Regions from separate parts of the Micromonospora sp. WMMD714 genome, predicted to be linked through region 1. Evidence: riboswitches for the same ligand, from Rfam matches in the RefSeq annotation. Region 1 holds a riboswitch; each other region holds the start of a gene.
The links. Region 1 has a riboswitch for cyclic di-AMP ahead of O7625_RS10345 (hypothetical protein). Riboswitches for the same ligand answer to the same signal wherever they lie in the genome.
Positions count from the first base shown of each region.

Region 2: another riboswitch for cyclic di-AMP. It lies ahead of O7625_RS17120 (C39 family peptidase); the one in region 1 lies ahead of O7625_RS10345 (hypothetical protein).
Region 3: another riboswitch for cyclic di-AMP. It lies ahead of O7625_RS29945 (hypothetical protein); the one in region 1 lies ahead of O7625_RS10345 (hypothetical protein).

Region 1 covers NZ_CP120744.1:2,286,350-2,293,860, reverse strand. The annotation lists gene O7625_RS10375 (CsbD family protein) at 1-117, opposite strand, end outside; gene O7625_RS10370 (heavy metal translocating P-type ATPase) at 284-2,545, opposite strand; gene O7625_RS10365 (hypothetical protein) at 2,542-2,769, opposite strand; gene O7625_RS10360 (cation transporter) at 2,804-3,010, opposite strand; gene O7625_RS10355 (metal-sensitive transcriptional regulator) at 3,105-3,404, shown strand; gene O7625_RS10350 (YibE/F family protein) at 3,575-4,918, shown strand; cyclic di-AMP (ydaO/yuaA leader) riboswitch at 5,085-5,216, shown strand; gene O7625_RS10345 (hypothetical protein) at 5,220-6,245, shown strand; gene O7625_RS10340 (carbonic anhydrase) at 6,486-7,187, opposite strand; gene O7625_RS10335 (helix-turn-helix domain-containing protein) at 7,408-7,511, shown strand, end outside.
Region 2 covers NZ_CP120744.1:3,897,686-3,905,196, forward strand. The annotation lists gene O7625_RS17105 (acyltransferase) at 1-346, shown strand, start outside; gene O7625_RS17110 (hypothetical protein) at 598-948, shown strand; gene O7625_RS17115 (hypothetical protein) at 1,075-1,833, shown strand; cyclic di-AMP (ydaO/yuaA leader) riboswitch at 2,279-2,422, shown strand; gene O7625_RS17120 (C39 family peptidase) at 2,696-3,556, shown strand; gene O7625_RS17125 (CDP-glycerol glycerophosphotransferase family protein) at 3,774-5,474, opposite strand; gene O7625_RS17130 (bifunctional cytidylyltransferase/SDR family oxidoreductase) at 5,500-7,008, opposite strand; gene O7625_RS17135 (ABC transporter ATP-binding protein) at 7,176-7,511, opposite strand, start outside.
Region 3 covers NZ_CP120744.1:7,040,674-7,048,184, reverse strand. The annotation lists gene O7625_RS29960 (hypothetical protein) at 1-126, opposite strand, end outside; gene O7625_RS29955 (STAS domain-containing protein) at 470-832, shown strand; gene O7625_RS29950 (SRPBCC family protein) at 1,044-1,517, shown strand; gene O7625_RS29945 (hypothetical protein) at 1,577-2,635, opposite strand; cyclic di-AMP (ydaO/yuaA leader) riboswitch at 2,639-2,770, opposite strand; gene O7625_RS29940 (cation diffusion facilitator family transporter) at 2,980-3,894, opposite strand; gene O7625_RS29935 (AAA family ATPase) at 4,006-6,123, opposite strand; gene O7625_RS29930 (alpha/beta hydrolase) at 6,470-7,435, opposite strand.

The DNA.
Region 1 (7,511 bases):
CTGGTCGTTGCGACCCTCGGCCTCCAGGCGCTCGTTGTCGGTCGCCCGGCCCACACCCTCCTTGATCTTGCCGGCGGTGTTCTCGGTCGTGTTTTCGATCTTGTCGTCGAACCCCATGAGAGCCTCCCGTACGAGCATGTCTTCCAACACCACCTGAACTACCCCCGCCCCCCACCCCCAAAACTCCCGGCCCACCGTCTTACCGGGTCGATCAGGAGGTCTGCGTCACCCACCGCGGGCCGTGGGCGGCCGTGGACCGCCCGATCCGACACCGGCGGCCGGATCACCGCAGAACGGTCGCCGGGAACCGGCGGAGGCGGAGGCTGTTGGCGACCACGAAGACCGACGAGAAGGCCATCGCCGCCCCGGCGATCATCGGGTTGAGCAGTCCGGCGGCGGCCAGCGGCAGGGCGGCCACGTTGTAGGCGAACGCCCAGAACAGGTTCCCCTTGATCACGGCGAGCGTGCGCCGGGAGAGCCGGATCGCGTCCACCGCGGCGACCAGGTCGCCCCGGACCAGGGTCAGGTCGGACGCCTCGATCGCCACGTCGGTGCCGGTGCCCATGGCCAGCCCCAGGTCGGCCCGGGCCAGCGCGGCGGCGTCGTTGATCCCGTCGCCGACCATGGCGACCGTACGACCCTGCGCCTGGAGCCGGCGCACCTCGTCGACCTTGTCGGCCGGCAGCACCCCGGCGGTCACCCGGTCGATGCCCACCTCGGCGGCCACCGCCCGCGCGACGGTCGCGTTGTCCCCGGTGAGCAGCACCGGGGTGAGGCCCAGGTCGCGCAGCGCGCCGATCGCCGCCCGGCTGGTGGGCCGGACCACGTCGGCGACCGCGAGGACGCCCCGGGCCTGCCCGGCCCAACCCGCCACCACCGCCGTCCGACCGGCGGCCTCCGCCTCGGTCACCGCCCGGACCACCTCCTCCGGTACGTCCAGACCACGCTCGCGGAGCAGCCTCGGCCGCCCGACGACCAGGTCGTGGCCGTCGACGGTGCCGGTGACGCCGAGCCCCTCGGCGGCGGCGAACCTGGTGACCGGCGGCAGTTCACCGGCCTCGGCGGCAGCGGTCGCCACCGCACGGGCGATCGGGTGCTCCGAGCCGGCCTCCACCGCCCCGGTGAGCCGGAGCAGTTCGGCCCGGTCCTGCCCCTCGGCGGGACGGACGTCGACCAGGGTCATCCGCCCGGTGGTGACTGTGCCGGTCTTGTCCAGCACCACCGTGTCGACCTGCCGGGTCGACTCCAGCACCTCCGGCCCCTTGATCAGGATGCCGAGCTGGGCGCCCCGCCCGGTGCCCACCAGCAGCGCGGTCGGGGTGGCCAGGCCGAGCGCGCACGGGCAGGCGATGATCAGCACCGCCACGGCGGCGGTGAAGGCGGCGGTCGGGCCGGCGCCGGTCCCCAGCCACCAGCCCAGCGTGCCGACGGCCAACGCGATCACCACCGGCACGAACACCCCGGAGATCCGGTCGGCCAGCCGCTGCACGGCCGCCTTGCCGGTCTGCGCCGCCTCCACCAGCCGGGCCATCTGGGCGAGCTGGGTGTCCGCACCGACCCGGGTGGCGGTGACCACCAGCCGGCCGCCCGCGTTCACGGTGGCGCCGGCCACCACGTCGCCCGGGCCGACCTCGACCGGGACCGACTCGCCGGTGAGCATGCTGGCGTCGACCGCCGAGGTGCCCTTCTCGACCCGCCCGTCGGTGGCGATCTTCTCCCCGGGCCGGACCACGAACCGGTCGCCCACCACGAGCTGGTCGACCGGGATCCGGGCTTCCACCCCACCGCGCAGCACGGCGACGTCCCGCGCGCCGAGTTCGAGCAAGGCACGCAGGGCCGCCCCGGCGGTCCGCTTGGACCGGGCCTCGAAGTAGCGGCCGGCGAGGAGGAACACGGTCACCCCGGCGGCGGTCTCCAGGTAGATGTTGCCGGTGCCGTCGGTGCGGGTCACGTCCAGCCGGAACGGGTGGGTCATCCCGGGCGTCCCGGCGTCGCCGAGGAAGAGCGCCCACAGCGACCAGCCGAACGCGGCGAGGGTGCCGAGCGACACCAGGGTGTCCATGGTCGCCGCGCCGTGCCGCAGGTTGGTCCAGGCCGCCCGGTGGAACGGCAGTCCGCCGTACGCCACCACCGGGGCGGCCAGGGTCAGCGACAGCCACTGCCAGTAGGTGAACTGCCAGGCCGGCACCATCGCCAGCACGATCACCGGCACGGTCAGCACGGTCGACACCCGCAGCCGGGTACGCAGGGCGGCCAGCGCGTCCACCGGTTCCCCGGCCGGCTCCGCCCCCGCCGGGGCGGGCGGCGGCGGCACGACGGCGGTGTAGCCGGTCTTCTCGACGGTGGCGATCAGGTCGTCCGGGGTGATCCGGTCGGCGTACCGGACGGTGGCCTTCTCGGTGGCGTAGTTGACGGTCGCCTCGACGCCGTCCATCCGGTTGAGCTTCTTCTCGATCCGGGCGGCGCAGGACGCGCAGGTCATGCCGCCGATGGCGAGTTCGATCAGGTGCGGGGCGGTGGGCGGGTCGCTCGTGGTGGGGGTCATCGCGGCGCCTCCGGTCGACCGTGCGGGTGCCCGGGGCCGTCGGTGCCGGTCGGCGTCGGGCGGGGAACGTCGGTGGCGGCGGTGGACGCCGGGGTGTGCGCGGGGTCGTGGCGGGTGTCGGCGGGTGGCGCGACGGGGCCGGCCAGCTGACCGCCCCCGTACGCCGCGCCGAACACCGCCGCGAGCACGAGGGCGAAGCCGCCCAGTCTGGTCGCCGTGTTCATCGGTCCACCCCGGTCTCCCGCCGCGACCGCCCGGTCACGCCTCGACGAGGTCGTAGCCGGCCTCGTCGACGGCGGCCCGCACGTCACCGGTGTCCAACGGACCGGCGCTGGTGACGGTCACCCGGCCGGCGGCCAGGTCCACCTGCACCTCGGTCACCCCGTCCAGCGCGGCCAGCTCGGCGCTCACCGCGCTGACGCAGTGCCCGCAGGTCATGCCCTTCACCTGGTAGTTCGTGATCATGGCGTGCTCCCTCCATCTTCTTCAGCATACCCCCCAGGGGTACCCTTCCCGACGACCGTAACATACCCCCCAGGGGTACGCTATCGTGGTGGCCATGACCACACCGAGCAACCCGGTCCGGGGCTACACCGCCAGCAAGGACCAGCTGCTCGCGCGGCTGCGCCGCGTGGAGGGGCAGGTCCGGGGCATCGAGAAGATGGTCGACGACGACCGGTACTGCATCGACGTGCTCACCCAGATCTCCGCCGTCCAGGCCGCCCTGGACAAGGTCGCCCTCGGCCTGCTCGACGGCCACGCCCGGCACTGCATGCACGAGGGGGCCGCCGAGGGCCGGGCCGACGAGATGGCCGCCGAGATGATGGCCGCCGTCGGCCGGCTGATGAAGCGCGGCTGACCCGCAGCGGCCGGGGGCGAACGTACCCCCGGCATACCGCGAGCAGGGCTAACCCGGCGGGCGGGCCGGGGTGGTGGCTACCATCGTCCGACGACGACCGCCGCCCGCGGGATGAACCGGTTGGCCGGCCGACCCGTATCCCGTCCGGACCGTTGGGAGAACTCGCACGCATGGGCGCCGACCACACCCGTCCCGCTCCGTCCACCCCGCCCCGGGTGCGGCGGATACTCGTCCTGACGGTAGTTCCGCTCATCGTCGTCACGGTGGTCGCCACGCTGCTGCTCTGGCCGGGCGAGACCCGGCGGATCGACCAGGGCGAGCAGGTGCCCCGCCACCACGGCACGGTGACCCGGGTGGTGACCGAACCCTGCCCGCCCGCGCCGGAGACCCCCGACGGGCCGTCCGGGGCGGACGCCGGCCCGTGCGGCACGGTGACGGTCGCCGTCGAGCAGGGGCCGGACAGCGGTGAGCAGGTCGAGACGCCGGTCCCGTCCGGGCCGGGGGCACCGACGGTGGCCGTCGGTGACGAGGTGGTGCTGGTCGCGCTGACCGACCCGACCGACCCGGCGGCGGTCAGCTACCACATCGCCGAGCACCAGCGGGGTACGCCGCTGCTCTGGCTGGTCGCCCTGTTCGCGGCGGCGATCGTGGCGTTCGGCCGGCTCCGCGGGCTGGCCGCCCTGGCCGGTCTCGGCGCCAGCTTCGCCATCCTGCTGACCTTCGTGGTGCCGGGCATCTCGGCCGGGGGCGCACCGCTGCCCATCGCGATCACCGGCGCCGCGCTGATCATGTTCGTGGTGCTGTACCTGACCCACGGGATCACCGCGCAGACCTCGGTGGCGGTCCTCGGCACCCTGGGCAGCCTGGTGCTGACCGGGGTCCTGGGCACGCTGGCCACCGCCGCCACCCACCTGACCGGGTACGGCAGCGAGGAGGCCACCACGCTGTCGATGTACCAGCGCGACGTGGACCTGCACGGCCTGCTGCTGGCCGGGATCATCATCGGCTCGCTCGGCGTGCTGGACGACGTGACCGTCACCCAGTCGGCCACCGTCACCGAGTTGGCCCACGCCAATCCCGGGCTGTCCCGGTTGCAGCTCTACCGGGCCGCCACCCGGGTCGGCCGGGCGCACATCGCGTCCACGGTGAACACCATCGTGCTGGCGTACGCGGGGGCTTCGCTGCCGCTGCTGCTCCTGCTCACCGCCGACAGCCGGCCGCTGGGGCAGATCCTCACCAGCGAGTTCCTGGCCCAGGAGATCGTCCGGAGCGCGGTGGCCACCCTCGGGCTGGTGGCGGCGGTGCCGCTGACGACCGGGCTGGCCGCGCTGGTCACCACCGCCGGCCGCGGCCCCGCCGACGCCGCCGCGGCCGGGCCGCCGCCCACCCCGCGCCCGGCTCCCGACCGGGCCGAGGCGTGGCAGGCGCTGGGCGCGCCCCGACCCGGCGGACCGTCCACCACGGCCCCCGCCCGGTGGGCGGATCCGGAGGGGAACACGGAAGCGGCATGGTGACACTCCGCTTCGTGACCGCAGGCGGGGTCACCACTGTCGATCCCGCCGCTGGTCACCGGCCGCTATCGGGAAAATACGTATTTCGCCGGGTTGTGGCCGTAGATTCCTGCTACGACTCTCGGGTAACCTCGCTGCCGGTCACCGCCGAAGGCGCCCACCGGCGCCAGCGGGGCCACCGCCCAATCGCCGTACGGCGAGCCGGGGAACCGAGCACCTGGGGTGAATCCGCGCCAGCGGTAGGGGCCACTTCCGTCCCGAACCCGTCAGCTAACCCGGTCGGCGGTCGACGGAAGGGAAAACTGTGACGGCACCCCTACGCCGCTGGCTGACGCCGGCAGTGGCCGTGCTCGCCGCCCTGGCAATCGTCGCCGGGCCCACCGCCGCCCCCGCGACGGCGGCACCCAACGCACCCTCCCCCTCGGGCCACGAGGAGGACGAGGAGCCGAAGCTGCTCACCGACGTCATCGAGGCCACCAACCGGGAGTACTCGGCGGCGAAGAACCGGCTGGAGAAGTCCAAGAAGCGCCAGCTCGAGTACGCCATCGAGGTGGAGAAGGCGGAGCAGGAGCTGACCGCGCTGGCCCCGCAGGTCAACGAGATCGCCGTCCAGTCGTACCGGACGGGTCGGGTCGGTGCGGTCGCCGCCCTGCTGGAGAGCGACGCCCCGGACGCCTTCGTCCGGCGGGCCGCCGCCCTGGACGAGCTGAACATGGTCAACGCCGGCAAGCTGGCCGAGGTCAACGAGGTCAAGACCCGGGCCGAGAAGGCCAAGCTCGCCGTCGACGCCGAGGTCCGCGAGCAGCAGAAGCAGACCAACCTGATGGCCAAGAAGAAGACCGAGGCGGACAAGGCGCTGGCCCTGGTCGGCGGCCGGGGCTTCACCGGCGGCCTGGTCGACGCCACCTCGCCGGTGGCCCGCATCGCGCCGGGCCAGACGGCCGACGGCGACTGGCGCGGCGAGTCGTGCAGCGAGAACGACCCGACCACCTCCGGTTGCATCACGCCGCGCACCCTGCACATGTACAAGGAGGTCAAGCGGGCCGGCTTCAACCGGTTCGTCGGCTGCTACCGCCCCGGTGGTCCCTGGGAGCACCCCAAGGGCAAGGCGTGCGACTGGTCGTTGCAGAAGAGCGGCTTCAGTCCGTGGCACAACAACGACACCCGGATGTACGGCAACAACCTCGCCGCGTTCCTGATCCGCAACTCGGACCGGCTGGGCATCTACTACGTGATCTGGAACCGGCAGATCTGGTTCCCGGCCAACGGGTGGAGTTCGTACTCCGGCCCGTCCAACCACACCGACCACGTACACGTGTCCCTGTTGTAGCGACGCGAGGACGCGGCATCCGGATCCCGGACACCGCGTCCTCGACCCGGTGGGTCGAGCGAGCACTCACGGCGGAGGCCGCCCGGTCGAACCGGGCGGCCTCCGCCGTGAGCGGGTCTCGACCGGACGGCCGCCGACGGGCGTGCCTCAGCCGGCGACGGCCGCCGACGGGCGTGCCTCAGCCGGCGACGGCCGCCGACGGGCGTGCCTCAGCCGGCGACGGCCGCCGACGGGCGTGCCTCAGCCGGCGACGGCCGCCGGAGCGGCGTCGGCACCCGCCGGCACCACGGCAGGCCCGGGGACGGCGGCGGTGAGGGCGGCGGCGTCGGCGGCCGGGGCGTGCGCCGGGGCCACCTGGCGGACCTCACCGGCGGCGAGCCGGTAGGACATGCCGACCACCGCGCACCGCCCGGCGGCCACCTCGGCGGCGATCACCGGCGAGTTGCCGAGCAGCACCTCGACGGTCTGCGCGATGTGGATGTCGACGATCCCGTCGATGTCGTGCACCCCCTGCTGGGCCGCCCGGCGCAGGCTCGGCCCGACGGCGGCGACCACCGAGTAGAGGTGCCCCGGGGGCTGGGTGCCGGTGCGGGCCGCCTCCCGGGCGGCCTGTACCGCACCGCAGGAGTCGTGCCCGAGCACCACCACCAGCGGGGTGCCCAGGACGGTCACCGCGTACTCGACGCTGCCGAGCACCTCGGGGCCGGCGGTGTGCCCGGCGGTCCGGACCACGAAGAGGTCACCCAGACCCCGGTCGAAGATGATCTCGGCGGCGAGCCGGGAGTCGGAGCAGCCGACGATCACCGCGAAGGGGTGCTGGCCGTCGGCGACGGCCGCCCGGTGGACCGCGCCCTGGTTGGGGTGGCGGGGCTCACCGGCGACGAAACGCCGGTTGCCGGCCTGCAACTCGGCCAGCGCCTGGGTCGGAGTGATCGGGCCCATTGCCTCACCTCGGTCCGGAATCGTGCCTGCTCACGCCGGCCGGCGGCACCGACGGCCGTGTTCCCACGGTCACACGCAGCTAAAGGTACGTCAAGATTTCGTGATACACGTTTCAGGCTTTGGTCGCAGCGATGTCGGCGGCGGGTCGACAGCCGGTCGGGACGGACGCGAACGCCGGCCGACGGCGGGTTCCCCGCGCTCTGGCCATACGATGACCGGTATGGCGAAGACCACGGACAGCGCCGGGAGCGCCCGCAACTGGACGTTCCTCACCAACCACGGTCACGTGCTGCTGGCCATCGCCCGCAACCCCACCGCCCGGCT
Region 2 (7,511 bases), 1.6 Mb from region 1:
GCTGGTGATGATGACCGTGCTGCGGCTCACCGGGCACTGGGGCGTGGGGCTGCCCGGCTGGTCGGGGCCGCTGGCCGTGCTCGGCTTCCTGGTGGTGAACCTGGCGTTGGCCGCCGCCCTGCACCGCTGGGTGGAGACCCCGATGATGCGCCGCCTCGCCCCCCGCCGCCGCCCCCCACCCGCTCCGGCCGCCGCCGGTGCCGCCGTCTCCGGTGCTGCCGTCTCCGGTGCCGCCGTCTCCGGCACTGCCGTCCCCGAAGCCGCCGGGCCGGTCGTCGTGCCGGGGCCGAGGGCGGCCGACGGCGGACGTCCCGTCGAGTACGTCGGGCCGCGCGACCCGCGCTGATCCCACCGGCGCCCGCCACCCGATCGGCACCCGCAACCACCGGCACCCGGCATTCGCCGTCCCACCGGCAGCCGCCGCCCCGGGCGGGGTCGACAGCGGGCGATCGGGCTTCCTCCGGCGGGACGGACCGGGTCCACGGTGGTGGGCGCGGCGACACGCCCGGCGGTGCTGCGGGCCGGTCAGCCCGGCGGTAGCGTGGTCGCGTGTCCCCGGTCGCGTCCGTCAGTCCCCTGTGGTGGGTCGTGTGCGGGATGTCCCGGCTCCTGACCAGCCTTGCCGTCGCGCTCGCGTTCGCCGCCGCCGCCCCCGGGCTGCCCGGCCCCGCGCTGTTCGGGCCGGCCGCGACCGCCCTGTCGCTCGACGCGTCCCCGTCCGTTCCCGCCGCCACCGCCCCGGTCGCCCCGGGCGGCAGGTCCGACATCCTCCGCACCGGTGATCCGCGGGTCGACCGGGCGACCGCGGTGACGGTGGAGCCGGTCGGCATCGTGGCGCTCGTGGTGCCGGTCGGCACCACCCGGAGCCGGTCGGCGGCGACCCTGGCGAGGGCGACCGGCCGGGTGCCCGCCGCCGCTGCCGGCCCCCGGGCGCCCCCGGCGGGCTGACCCGGCCCGCGCGGGGCCGACCCACCCGCGCCGCCACCGACGACGAACCCCACCCCGCACCGCCCGGCCGGTCCCGCCGCCGGTACGGCCTCCGCTTCTCCGCATCCCGCCCACGAGGTGTCGACCGTGAACACCGTGCTCTCCCGGTTCCTGATCGAGGTCCCGACCGCCACCGTGATCTGGTCCCTGCTGCTCGTCCTGGCGCTGACCGGGCTCGCCGTCCTGGTGGCCCGCCCCGAGCGGGACCAGCCGACCGACGTGGCGGCCGCCGGCCCGCCGCCGGACGCCCCACCCCCGGTCGCCGACCTGCGCCGCTACGCCGAGGAGGTGGCGGTGGCCGCTTCCGGGGCGGCCCAGACCGCCCGCCGTCGCCGGGCCGCCTGGCTGGCCGCGCAGGACACCCTGGACCGGGCCTGGCAGGCGTACGACGAGGCGGACACGGTGGCCCGTCGGTTCGCCGGTGCCGGCGCACTGCCCCGCCCGCGCACCCCCCGCACCCCCGCCGAGTACGCCGACCGGGAGCGGTGGTTGCACCAGGAGGCGGTGGCGGCGCACTGGCGGGGGGAGTTGTCGGTCGAACGGCTGCGGGACGTCTTCGCGCACCGCGACGGGTGGGATCCGCGTCGGCACCCGGTCGAACACGAGGTGATGCTCGCCCGTGCCGTCCGTGAGGACCGCCGTACGGCGTACCGGGCCGCGGCCGGGTGGGAGCGGGCGGCGTGGCGGGACGCCGAACTGGCCGCCGAGGCGGCCCGGTCGCTGGCCGTCGAGGCGTACGCGGCGACGCAGCGGTTGCTCCCGACCCTGGTGCCCTCGCCCCGCTCCGCGACGTCGGCGGCCCGTCCGACCGCCGCCGCCCGCTGGCGACCGGCCCGGGTGAACTGACCCGGCGGCACCCCCGCCCGAGATCCCGGCCCGCTCACCGACTCTTCCGGTCCGGCGGCCAGCGCGCTGGAACCAGGCGGGCCGGAAGTCGGCGGGGCCGGTACCCGGTGGGCCGGCAGGGGCCGACTCGGCTCGGTGGCAGGTGGGCGACCGAATTGTTACCTGCCGGCTGTGACCGGCGTCACCTCGACCCGGGATCCGGACAGGTGGTCACACCCGGTGACATCGAGCGTGGCGATCATCGGTGGTTGCCGGCGACCTGTCCGGTTGCCGCCCCGACGGGGCCGGACGCACCATCGGACCCGTGGCGGCAGGTCGATGCCCGAGTGCCCCGCAAGAGGGCTCACCGGAGCATGTTTGCGCAGCTCACAGGGGTTGGCGAGGAGGAAGGCGACCAGTAGTGTCGCTGCGGTCCGGTGCGGTTTTCGATCGCCGAAGGCGACGCCGCGCCGACCCGCTCAATCGTGCCAGTCACGAACCGGGGACCCACACGTACCACTGGGGTGAATCGCCGGGCCACGGCCCGGGGTAGGGCGATCTTCCCGCCCGAATCCGTCAGCTAACCCGGTCGGCGGCAGCGGAAGGAGTTCCTCCTCGTGCAGCATGACCCCACCCCCTCGGTAGTTCCTCCACCTCGGCGCCGGAGCACCGCCGGAGTGTCGCGCCCGATGCGCTGACCCGGCCGTCCGCCCCGCCGCCCGGCCCTCGTCGGGCGGCCCCCGCCGATCCGTCCGGCCCCCCGTCGGGCGGTCCCGACCGCACGAGCGGCGCATCCGACGATCCGCGCGTGGTGTAGCCCACCACGTGCCGGTCCGGCGTGCCGCCGCCTCGCCCCGTGGAGGAACACCCCGTGAAGCACCACATGAAGCGTCAGCTACGCCGCCTGACCAGCCAGCGTCCGTACCAGGTGGTGGTCGGTTCGGCCGCGGTCCTCGTCCTGGCCACCGGTGCCGCCGCGCTGGCTGCCGGCGTCGACGACGCCCCGGCCGACCAGCCGCGGACGACCGCCGTCGCCGGGACCGCCCCCCGCCTCGACGACGTCGCCAGCCGGGCTGAGGCCCGGGTCGCCGCCCCCGCCCCCGCCCCGACCAGCCCGTCGGCCACCCCCACGACCAGCCCGTCGGCGAGCGCCACGCCGTCGCCGCGGGCCACCCGGGTGAAGGCCAGGGCCACCGCCGACCCGGACCTGACCCGCCGGGTGGCAGCCCCGAAGCCGCCGTCGTCGAAGCTGCTCCGCTACGACTACCAGGCCCAGACGACCTACTACTACTGCGGTCCGGCGGCGGTGCGCAACGCGCTCAGCGCGGCCGGCATCGAGCGCGACCAGGACGACCTCGCCGCCCAGTTGGGCACCACCGAGATGGGCACCAACTCGGCCGAGGACACCACCCGGGTGCTCAACGCCGTGGTGAAGGGCGACCCGTACCGGACCCGGATGTTCGCCGGCTTCCCGAGCGACGCGCAGGTCGAGCGGCTGCGGGCCGACGTGGTCGAGACGGTCGCCGCCAAGCGGGCCGTGGTCGCCAACGTAGCCGGTGACGTCACCGACCTCGACGGTGGCTGGCACTCCTTCCCCGGCGGCCACTACGTCGCCGTGGTCGGCTACCGGGACAACGGTCGTACCGTGCGGATCGCCGACTCGGCGGACCCGTCGCTGCCGGCGTACTGGGTCGGCGTGACCACCCTGGCCAACTGGATCGCCACCCGGGGCTACTCGGCCTGACCGACGCCCCACCAACCGGGCCGCCCCGGCCGCCCGACCACGGGCACCGGGGCGGTCCGCTGTCGCAGGACCAATCCCGCGGGCGGACGAACAAGGTTGTATCCATGTTCCAGTGGCATCCGGCGCTCGCGAGGCCACTCGACCATGGATCGAGCGTGATCTTGCCGAGGAAGGTGGGCGGGGGCGGGCGGGGGGTGAGTGGGCGGGGGTGGGTGGGTCAGGGGCGGTGGGAGAGGGAGGCGGTGTCCGACGCGCCCCGGGGGGTCGGCGGGTTCCAGTCCGGCTCCAGCTCCCGCCGGGCGGCGTCGAGGAAACCGTCGGCGTACGAGTCGGCCGGGAAGTCACCCAGGTAGCGACGGCGGGTCTGCCAGCGGGCCGCCATCAGCGGGTCGGTGTCCAGCAGCCCGGCCAGCACCTCGTCGAGGTTGGACATGTCCCGGCGCAGCACGTAGCCGGAGGCGGCCAGCGGGAAGCGGGCCACGAACTCGTCCCCGTCGACACCCAGGTCGGTCACCGCGTACGGCTTGCCCGAGTAGAGGTAGTCCGAGATCACCCCGGAGACGTCGGAGATCAGCGCGTCGGAGCGGTTGACGCAGTCGGTCAGACTCAGCTCGCGGCTGGCCGCCGCGCCCCACAGGTGCTCCCGGCCGGTGCGGGACCGGTCGGCGGCGAGCAGTTCGGTGAGCCGGGCCAGCTGCCGGGCCGAGGCCGGGTTCTGCCCGGTGTACGGGTGGGCGCGCAGGATCACCGTGGCGCCCCGGTCGAGCAGCCGGCGCAGCAGCGGCTCGGCCACCGGCAGCGAGCAGTAGTTGGCGTCGGCGTGGTGGCCGGTCCAGGTGGGGGTGTAGAGCACGGTCGGGGCGGTCAGCGGGCGGGCCGCCTGGCGTACCTCGATGCCCTCGACCTGGGGTCGACCGACCACGACGAACTTCTCGGCGGGGATCTCCACGCCGGCCCGCGCGTACCGCTCGATCGCCGCCGAACCGGCCACGAAGATCTTGTCGAAGATGGCCGAGACCGGGTTGGCGCTGGGGGCCTTGTCGCTGTCACCGTGGTGCAGCTGCACGTGGGTGAGCTGGGTGAACCGGATGCAGTGGCTGTTCTTCGCCCCGTGGTTGACGTAGAACGCCACCCGCAGGCTGGGCACCAGCGCCTCGTCCATCGCCGTGAGGGTGGGGCAGTAGACCACCGGGGCGCGGGTGGCGGCGGCGATCGTCGGCAGGAACTCCGGCTCCCGCAGCAGCACCAGGAACGGTCGGCCCAGCCGTTCCAGGTAGGGCAGCCACATGGTGACCTGGTACTCCGAGCCGGGCGGGGCCGAGAAGTAGAGCAGGAACTCCGGCTGGTGCGCCCGCAGCGCCCGGGTCACCGGGCTGCCGCCGCCCGACGGCCGGAACCGCCGCCGGGCCAGGTCCAGGCCGACCGCGCCGCAGCCGGCCGCCACCAGCAGGACCACGGCCAGCGCGACCCCGGCGGGCAGCGCGAACGCGGCGGCCACCGCCACCACGGCGAGCAGCCCCAGCAGTACGCCGTCGAGCCGAGCGGCGACCAGCGGGGTCCACGTCCGTACCGGCAGGTTCGCCGCCCGGATCTCCAGGTTGCCGGCGTCGCGCAGCGGCCCCACCAGCAGCACCAGGCCCAGCAGCACCAGCGCGGTCAGCGCCAGCACCGGGTCGAACCCGTCGTCGAGCCGGCGGGCGTGACCGACCAGGATGCCGGCGGCCAGCAGCACCGTCTCGGCGACGATGTCGGCGTCCGGGCGGACCCGGCGTTCGTAGCCGGCGGCGGCCAGCGCGGCCACCGCCAGGGCCAGACCCCAGCCGGTGGCCCCGGTGAGCGCCACCACCAGGAAGGCGACCACGGCCAGGCCGGTGGTCAGGCACCGTGCGATCAGTTTCCTGACCAGGTCACCACGCATGTCGTACCGTCTCCGGGGTCGGGGTTCAGCCGGCGTCGACGCCGTTGGGCAGCCGGTCGTGCTCGGCGGCGGTCGGCTGGGCCGGCACCGTGGCCGGCTCGCCGGGGGCCCGGCGGACGTCGATCACCTGGCCGGTGAGGTCGGAGATCAGCACGTCGAGCGAGGACTGGGCGACCGCCTCGGCGGCCAGCAGGGTGTGCTCCGGCTCCTCGCCGAACGCCTTGGTACGCATCGGGGTGGCGGTGCGCTCCGGGTTGATGCAGTTGACCCGTACCCCGAACTCGGCCCACTCGTCGGAGAGCGCCTGGGTCAGGTTGACCAGCGCCGCCTTGGTCGACGAGTAGAGCGCGTACTGTGCCCGGCCCCGGGTGTAGGAGCTGGACGTGTAGAGCAGCAGCTGACCCTTGGTCTGCTGGAGGTACGGCAGGGACTGCCGGGCGGCGATCACCGGCCCGACGAAGTTGACCTGGAGCACCCGGTCCATGGTCTCCTCGTCCATTTCGGCCAGCGCGCCCTTCTCCAGGATGCCGGCGGTGACCACCACATGGTCGATCCGGCCGGTGGCCTCGAAGGCGGTCTTCAGCGCGGCCTCGACGTCGCCGGTCTGCTCGACGTGGGTGCCGGTGCTGGAGCGGCTGAACGGGAAGACCTGCGCGCCGTACCCGCGGGCCAGCTCGGCCAGGTCGTGCCCGATGCCGTAGCTGCCGCCGAAGATGACGATCGTCCGCCCGGCCAGCTCCTCGGTGTAGCTGCGGTGCGACAGCCGGGGGGCCTGGGCGGCGGCCAGCTGGAACAGCTTGTCGGCGAGGTGCACGTCGACCGGGTGGGTGACCTTGATGTTCTCGTCCGACCCGTCGATCACCTTGATCGGGGTGCCGGGCAGGTAGCGCAGCACCACGCCGCAGTCGTCGGTGGCGGCGAAGTCCGGGTCGCCCTCGGCCCGCCGGTACGCCTCCCGGATGGTCCCGGACCGGAACGCCTGCGGGGTCTGCCCCCGGCGCAGCCGGGACCGGACCGGGATGTCGGTGATGCACTCGTCCTCGTCGACCTGGATGATCGTGTCGGCCGAGGGGATGGCCACGTCGACGGCGGAGTAGCTCCACAGCGCGTTCACGCACTCGCGGACGATCCGGGCGCTGACCAGCGGGCGTACCGCGTCGTGGAAGAGGATGTTGACGTCACCGTCGCCGACCGCGTCCAGGGCGATCCGGGTGGTGGCGTTGCGGGTGTCGCCGCCGGAGATCACCTTGCTGACCTTGCGGAAGCCGGCCTTGTCGACGATCTGCTGGGCGTCGGCGACGTGGCCGGTGGCCATCAGCACGATGATCTCGTCGATCTCCGGGGCGGCCTCGAAGACGGCCAGGGTGTGCTCGATGATCGGTTTGCCGGCGATCTTCAGCAACTGCTTCGGGATGCCCAGGCCCAGCCTGGTCCCGGTGCCTCCGGCCAGCACCACCGCCACCGTCCGCGAGGGCCGCCACGGTGCCGGGGTCTCCGGTGTGGCGTCCGGGCCAGTGGTGTGGTCCTGCGTCATTGCCGATCCTCACTCTCGGGATGTCTGCACGTGTTCCGGGGGTCGCCCTGAACGGAAGGTTGCGCCAGCGTGGCGACGGGATGAACCTTAACGCGCGGACCGCGCCGCCCCACGGGACGACGCGGTCCGTCGGGCACCGGGTCGATGCCGTACGTGCGCCCGGAATACTACTTGCCGTTGGCGAATGCCTCGTACGCCCGGATCACCTCGTCCGTGGGGCCGTCCATCCGGATCAGCCCCGACTCCAACCAGATCGTCCGTTCACAGGTGTCGCGTACCGAGGAGAGCTGGTGGCTGACCAGGAAGACCGTGCCGGCCCCCTCGCGCAGTTCCCGGACCCGCTGCTCGCTGCGCTTGCGGAAGCCCTTGTCGCCGGTGGCGAGCGCCTCGTCGATCAGCAGCACGTCGTGCTTCTTGGCGGCGGCGATGGAGAACCGCAGCCGGGCCGCCATGCCCGAGGAGTACGTCCGCATCGGCAGGCTGGCGAAGTCGCCCCGCTGGTT
Region 3 (7,511 bases), 2.4 Mb from region 1:
GGACGTGGCGCGGGCGAAATCGTCCCCGTCGTCGTCATCGTCGTCGTCTCCACCGCCGAAGCCGCAGGCGAGCACGAGAGCGAGCAGCGCGCCGACCCCGGCCAGACCGAGTAGTCTCCTGATCATCGATCGTCTCCTCCGTCGTGGTGACCCATCTCTCGCCCACGTTAGGTACCTGGCACAACCAGCGCCGCCACGTCCGGCAGGGCTCGCCCGACCTGCGGGATTCGGGTCGTGGTGGACCCGGGCCGCTACTCTGGGACGGTTGGAACGGCCGGGGCGTACGGGCCGTCCAAGGGAAGTCGAAGAGAACAGGACCAGCAACGGTGCGGAGAGGGACGGTCCGGTCCGTCCGGATCCGCGAATTGCTCATCCCGAGGGGTGGCGACCGAGGCCATCGGAGGAATACTCTCGGTCGCGGCCCGCGTACTGATGAGGCGCCCGGAGACGGGCGAGTGGAGGTGCTCGCGTGAGCCTGTCGATCGTGAAGTCGGTCCTGCCGGCCGGTGTCATCGAGATCGCCCCCCGTGGCGAGATCGACGTCGACACCGCATACGAGGTGCGTGAGGCGATCGCCGAGGTGCTGGCCAAGGGGCGGCCGGCGCGGATCGAGCTGAACATGCGGCTGGTCACCTTCATCGACTCCGTCGGCATCAGCGCGATGGTCGCCGGCTTCCAGACGGCCGAGGTCAGCGGGGTCAAGCTGATCGTCACCGAGCCGAGCCGGTTCGTGCACCGGCAGCTCTGGGTCACCGGCCTGCTCGGCCTCTTCGGTGCCCCGGAGCCGTACTTCGCCGGTGCCGCCACCCCCGAGGTGCTGCCGGGGGCCTGAGCCGGGCCGCGGGCCCGCCGCCGGTCTGAGCCAGGCCGCGGGCACACTGCCGGCCGGGTACCGGCGGGGCCGGTGTGAAGACCTCGGGTACCGGCGGGGCCGGTGTGAACACCTCCTGTCACCGTCGGTGTCGTCGCTGTCCGGCTGGAACGTTGCCAGCCGGTCTCCGGTACGGCACGATCGGGCGACCGACGACAGGTCAGGAGGCCCGGTGGTGGTCCGGCGGGAGAGCTTCAGCTACACGGTGCAGGCGCACTGCTCACGGGCGGACGCGGTGGCGCTGCTGAGCGATCTGTCCCGGCAGGAGGAGCTGCATCCCCTGATCGTCCGGGTGCGCCGGTTGCCGGCCCGACCGGGCGCCGCGGCCAGCTATGCGATCACCGACCGGCTGGAGTTGGGGCCGCTGCGGTTCCCCGTCACCTACCAGGCCGACGTCCTGCTGGTCGGGCAGGACGAGATCGTGACGGTGGCCCGGCAGCAGCCCGCCACCACGGTCCGCAACCACACCCGGCTCCGGATGGAGGGTGACCTGCTGCGGATCGACGTGGAGATCACCCTCGCCGCGCCGGCACCGTTGTTCGGCTACGCCTTCCGGCAGGCCCGTGCCGCTCACCTGGGGCTGGCCAGCCGGCTCGGCGCGGTGCTGGACGGCCGGTCCGGCGGCGACGCTCCGGCTGCTGCCTGACCGTCGGCGGGGTGGTGGGGGTGGCCCGCCCGCCGTGCACGGGCCACCCGAGCTGGTGCTCAGATCATCGACAGGTGAACGTGGTTGGTGTGGTCGCTGGACGGGTCGCCGTTGCCCCCGCTGTACGACTTCCAGCCGCTGCTCGGCAGCCAGATCCGCTTGAACCAGATCACGTAGAGCACACCGAGCCGGTCGGCGTTGCGAATGAAGTACGCGGCCAGGTTGTTGCCGTACGTCCGGTCGCCGCCACTGGCCACCCCGCCGAAGCCGTTCTTCTGGGCGGCGAAGTCGCACGCCCGCCCCTTGGGGTGCTCGCCGGACCCGCTGGGCCGGTGGCAGGAGACGTACCGGGTGAAGCCGGCGGCCTTGGCCTGGTTCAGGGCGTTGAGGGTGCGCGGGGTGATGCAGCCGTTGGCCGGCGTCGGGTCGTTGACGCTGCACGACTCGGACGGCCAGGAGCCGTCGGAGTTGCGGGGCGCTCCCTTGGCGTTGCTGCTGGACGTGCCGTCCGAGCTGCCGGAGTCCCGGGAGGTGGGGGCCGGCTTGTCGGCGGCGGCCACCGCCAACGCGCGTTCGGCCTGATCCTTGCGCTTGCCCATGGTGGCGACCTGCTTGCGCTGCTCGGTGATCTCGCGGCTGACCGCCGCCCGGGTCCGGGTGGCCTGGTCCCGGGTCTCGATCATCGTGCGCAGTTCCTGGTCCTCCCGGGCCGCGACCGTCTCCAGCGCCGCCGCGCGGTCCAGGAAGCCGCCCGGGCTGTTGCTGTTGAGCAGGGCGGACATCGGTCCGAGGCGGCCGGTGCGGTAGGCCGCTCCGGCGATCTGGCCGACCTTTCCGGTCTGCACGACCAGTTGGGCCTCGATGCTCTTGAGCTGGCCGTCGAGTTCCTGCTGGCGCTTGGTGGAGCGCTCCAGGGCGGCCTTCGCCTCGACCCAACCCTTGCTGGCCGCGTCGAGCTGCTCGCGGAGCGCCGGTGTGCCGCCCTCGTCGTCGTCGCCGGGAGCGGCGAACCGGGTGACGGGCGCGGCGACGGCCGGGGTGAACGGCGCGGACGACACGCCGAGCGCGAGGGTCGTGACGACTGCGGCCAACAGCCGCGTGGTGGTTCCTACCCGCATACAGAGTCCTTCCGTCAGCCGCCGACCGGGTTAGCTGACGGGTTCGGGACGGAAGATCCCTACCGCTGACGCGGATGCACCCCAGGAACATGGTTCCCCGGTTCGCCCTGGTGGGCGATTAGGCGGCGGCCACCGCCGGCGCCGGTGGGCGCCGCCTGGCGGAGGCCGGAGCCGAGCCTACCGGTACGGGTGGGACGCCCGTCCACCTCGTGACTGAGGGTACGGGAGTGAATACCCCCTTATGGGGTAAACGGGACAAAAGCTAGCGTGATCGCCGCGCTCGCGGAGCTTCCGTGACGCTCCGGTGGTATCGCGCCCGCCCGCGGGGCGGTTGGCCTCCGCGGTCACCAGTGCGTCGGGCCGCAGGCGCCGGGGGCGCTGCCCGGCTCGATCTGGAGGGTGGCGTGCTCGATGTGGAAGTCGTCCCGCAGGGCGCTGCGGGCGGCGGCCAGCACCGTGCCGACCTCGGCCCCGGTGGCCAGGGTGAGGTGCGCGGAGGCGACGTCCATGCCCGAGGTGAGCGTCCAGACGTGCAGGTCGTGCACCTCGGTGACGCCGGGCACGGCGGTCAGCCGGTCGTGTACGGCGGTCACCTGGAGGTGCTCCGGGGCGGCCTGTACCAGGATCCGCACCGCCGCCCGCCCGAGTCGCCAGGTGCGGGGCAGGATGAACACGCCGATCGCCACGGCCACCACCGGGTCGGCCCACCACCAGCCGGTGCCGGCGATCAGCAGTGCGGCCACGATCACGCCGAGGGAGCCGAGCAGGTCGCCGACCACCTCCAGGTACGCCCCGCGCAGGTTGATGCTCTCCTTCGCGCCCTCGCGCAGCAGCGCGAACGCGACCAGGTTGGCGAGCAGGCCGAGCACCGCCACCACCAGCATCGGGGTGGCCAGCACCTCGGGTGGCTCGCCGAACCGGCGGACCGCCTCGATCAGCACGTAGACTGCGACCCCGCTGAGCAGCACGGCGTTGGCCAGTGCGGCGAGCACCTCCAGCCGGTAGAGGCCGAAGGTGCGCTGCGGGTCCTGCGCGGCCCGTCGGGTCGCGGTGATCGCGGCCAGCGCCATCCCGATGCCGAGCACGTCGGTGAACATGTGCCCGGCGTCGGAGAGCAGGGCCAGCGAGCCGGTGCCGAACGCGGCCACCGCCTCGACCAGCATGAACACGGTGAGCAGCCCGAACGCCGCCCAGAGCCGACTGCGGTGCCGGTGCGCGGCGTTGCTGATCGTCGCGCTGTGGTCATGACCTGCGCCCACCTGCACACCCTCCGTCGCCGCCGCGAACCCGGTCCAATGTATGCTCACATCGCTATGTATGCAAGTGATGGTCGGACCTCCGGCCGGCTCGGGCCGCTCGGGGCCGGTGGTTCAGTCGACGGGATCGACGGTGGTCAGGCGCTGGGTGGCCCGGGACAGCGCCACGTAGAGCGTCCGCACCCCGGAGCCCGGCTCGGCCCGGATCTCGCCCGGACAGACCAGCACCACCCCGTCGTACTCCATGCCCTTGGCCTGGAGGCTGTCCACCACCTGGAGTCGCGCCCCGCCCCGGTCGCCCAGCCAACCGGCGACCTCGTCCCGGCGGGGCACCGGCGTGATCACGCCAACCGTCCCCGCCACCTCGGCGAGCACCGTGTCCACCGCGTCCACCGTCGCCGGGGCCAGCTCCGCCGCCGGCACGGTCAGCGCCACCGGGTCCACCCCGGTGGACCGCACCGCGCTGGGTAGCTCCAGGTCGGGGTGGATCCGGCGGATCTCGGCTGCCGCCACCGCGAAGATCTCGGCCGGATTGCGGTAGTTGGTGGTGAGCGTGAACCGGTGCCGCCGTCGTCGGCCCAGCGCCTGGTCCCGGGCCCGGTCCAGCTCCTCCTGGTCGCCGGTCCAGGCGGTCTGCGCCGGGTCGCCCACCACCGTCCAGGAGGCGATCCGGCCACGGCGACCGATCATCCGCCACTGCATCGGCGAGACGTCCTGCGACTCGTCCACCACCACGTGCGCGTAGTCCCGGTAGTCCTCCGGCCGCTCCCGGGCCGCGGCACGGGCCGCGCGCTCCCGGTCACCGAACGTGCTCAGCTCCCGGACCCCACCGGCGAGCTGGAACGGATCCCGGCTCGCCCTCTTCGGGCGTACCGGCTTGCCCAGCAGCGCGTCCAGCTCGTCGAGCAGGGCGATGTCGGCCACCGTCAGCCCCTCGGTGTCCAACGACCGGTACGCCCCGGCCAGCAGCGCGGTCTCCGCCCGGGAGAGGATGCCGGCCGCGTACCGGTGCAGCCGCTCCGGTCGGGCCAGCCAGCCCAGCACATGCCGGGGGTGCAGCCGGGGCCACCAGGCCTTGAGGAACTCCCGGAACTCCGGCCGGTCGATGATCTCGTCCTCGAAGGCGGGCTGCTCGGGCAGCCCGGTGACGGCCAGCCGGCGGGCCTGTGTGTACAGCGCGGCGAGCACCCCGTCGAAGCCGACCCGGCGGACCTCGTTGCGGCGGGCACCCCGGTGCAACGCCCGGTCCCGGATCCGGTCCAACTCGCGCCGCTCCAGCCGCAGCAGCGTCCCCCGGTAGAGCAGCCGCAGCTCCCGTGGACCGTCCGGCACCGCGTCCCGGGCCGCCCGTTCCAGCACCCGCCGCATCCGCAGCGACCCCTTCACCGCCGCCACCTCGGGGCCGTCGGTGCGGGTCGCCGACAGGCCGGGGAAGAGCGAGCCCAGCGAGTGCAGGGTGGCGGTCTCCTCGCCCAGCGACGGCAGCACCGACGCGATGTACTCGACGAAGACCGCCGACGGACCCACCACCAGGATGCCGCCGCCGGCGTACCGGCTGCGGTCGGCATAGAGCAGGTACGCCGCCCGGTGCAGGGCCACCGCCGTCTTCCCGGTGCCCGGCCCGCCGGAGACGATCGTGACTCCCGTGCCGGGGGAGCGGATCACCTCGTCCTGCTCCCGCTGGATGGTGGCGATGATGTCCCGCATCCCCCGCCCGGTCGCCCTGGACAGGGTCGCCAGCAACGCGCCGTCGCCGACCACCGGCATGTCCGGCGGCGCCGACGCCGGGTCGAGCAGCTCGTCCTCGATCCGGGTGACCTTCTCGCCCGACGAGCTGATGGTGCGTCGCCGTACCACCCCCAGCGGCTCCGCCGGGGTGCCCCGGTAGAAGGCGGCGGCGGCCGGGGCCCGCCAGTCGACCACCAGCGTCTCGGCGTTCTCGCCGCGGATCCCGAGCCGGCCGACGTGCAGCACCTGACGGTCACGCAGATCGAGCCGGCCGAAGACCAGCCCCTCGTGCTCGGCGTCCAGCAGGTGCCGACGCTGGGCGGCGTGGAAGACCATGGCGTCCCGCTCCACCAGCGCGCCGAAGTTGCCGACCCGCGCCAGCCGGTAACCGTCCCGCTCGGCGCGGACGGCCGCCCGGCGCAGTTCGGCGAGCCGGGCGTACACCCGGTCGAGATGCCGTTGTTCGGCGGCGATCTCCTGTTCCAGGGTGGTCTGGTCGGTCAACGTACCGGCTCCTGTGCGACGGCGACGCCGGGCACGGGTGCATGCCAGGCGGAATGAGGGTACGGGCAGCCGCCCACCCCGCGTCGGGCCGATACCCGTCCGGCGACCTCCGCCACCTCCGGCGACGCCGGCACCGGCCCCGCCCACGGGTGCGCGGTGCCGACTTCGGGTCATTCCAGATGGCGGACCAGTCGTCCGCCCCTGCCCCCGCCCACGCGTGCGCGGAGCCGACAGCTTAACCAGCTCGACCATGGTCCGAGCCGAACCCCCGCCCACGGGTGCGCGGTGCCGACGGCCGGGCGTGGACCGGCGCGGGACGGGGGTTGTGCGGTGCCCGCCGGGTGGCTCAGGCGGCGGCCGTGCGGTGGCCCGGGGCGTCGGCGGGGCGGCGGGCGGACGCCCGACCGGCGGGGACGGCGGTCAGCACCCGGTCGAGCACCCCGGCGAGGGCGGCGTTCACCTCGTCCGGACGTTCCATCATCAGCATGTGCCCGGCCCCCGGGCAGACGGTCAGCTCGGTGGCCGGCAGCACCGCCGCGATCGACTCGGCGCACGGCGGCGGGGTGAGTCGGTCCCGGTCGCCGACCAGCGCCGCCGCCGGCAGGTGCGCCAGTGCGGCGAGGGTGTCGAGCCGGTGCTGGGCGCCGATGGAGGCGCGGAAACCGCCGATCGAACGCAGTGAGGCGCGGGCCACCGCCGAGGTGACCAGGCGGATGTCGGAGCCGGAGCAGTGGTCGCCGAAGAGCATCCACCGGATGCTCGGGGCCAGGGCGCGCAGCAACGGGCGGGGTGGCCGCCAGGAGCCGCACCGGGCCAGCACCCCGGCCCCGGTGGTCTCGGCGACCCGGATCAGCCGGGCGATCCGGGGCGACAGGCCGTACGCGGTGTGCGTGTGCCCCTCGGCGGTGGTGGAGACGAACACCAGACCGGCCGTACGGGCGGCGAAGTCGGCCGGGTGCCGGTGGGCGTACTCCATCACCGTCATCCCGCCCATCGAGTGCCCGACGAGCACCACCGGCCCGGTCGGGGCCACCTCGTCGACCACCGCCGCGAGGTCGTCGCCGAGCTGGGCCAGGGTCGCCGTCCGCAGCGCCATGCAGCTCGACCGGCCGTGCCCACGGGCGTCGTAGCTGACCACCCGGACCCGGTCGCCGAACCGGTCAAGCAGGTCGGCGCGCTGCCGGTGCCAGGCCCGACCGTCCAGCGTCCAGCCGTGCAGCAGGATCACGGTGGCCTCCGCGTCGGCCGGGCCGCTCACCTCGACGTGCAGGCGTACCCCGTCGGGCAGCCGCAGCTCCCGTTGATCCGGCATCGCCACCTCCTCAGGCACCCGGAACCCATCGACCGGCATGACCCGGCTACCCGCCCGGAGTGCGCGCCAACCGTGC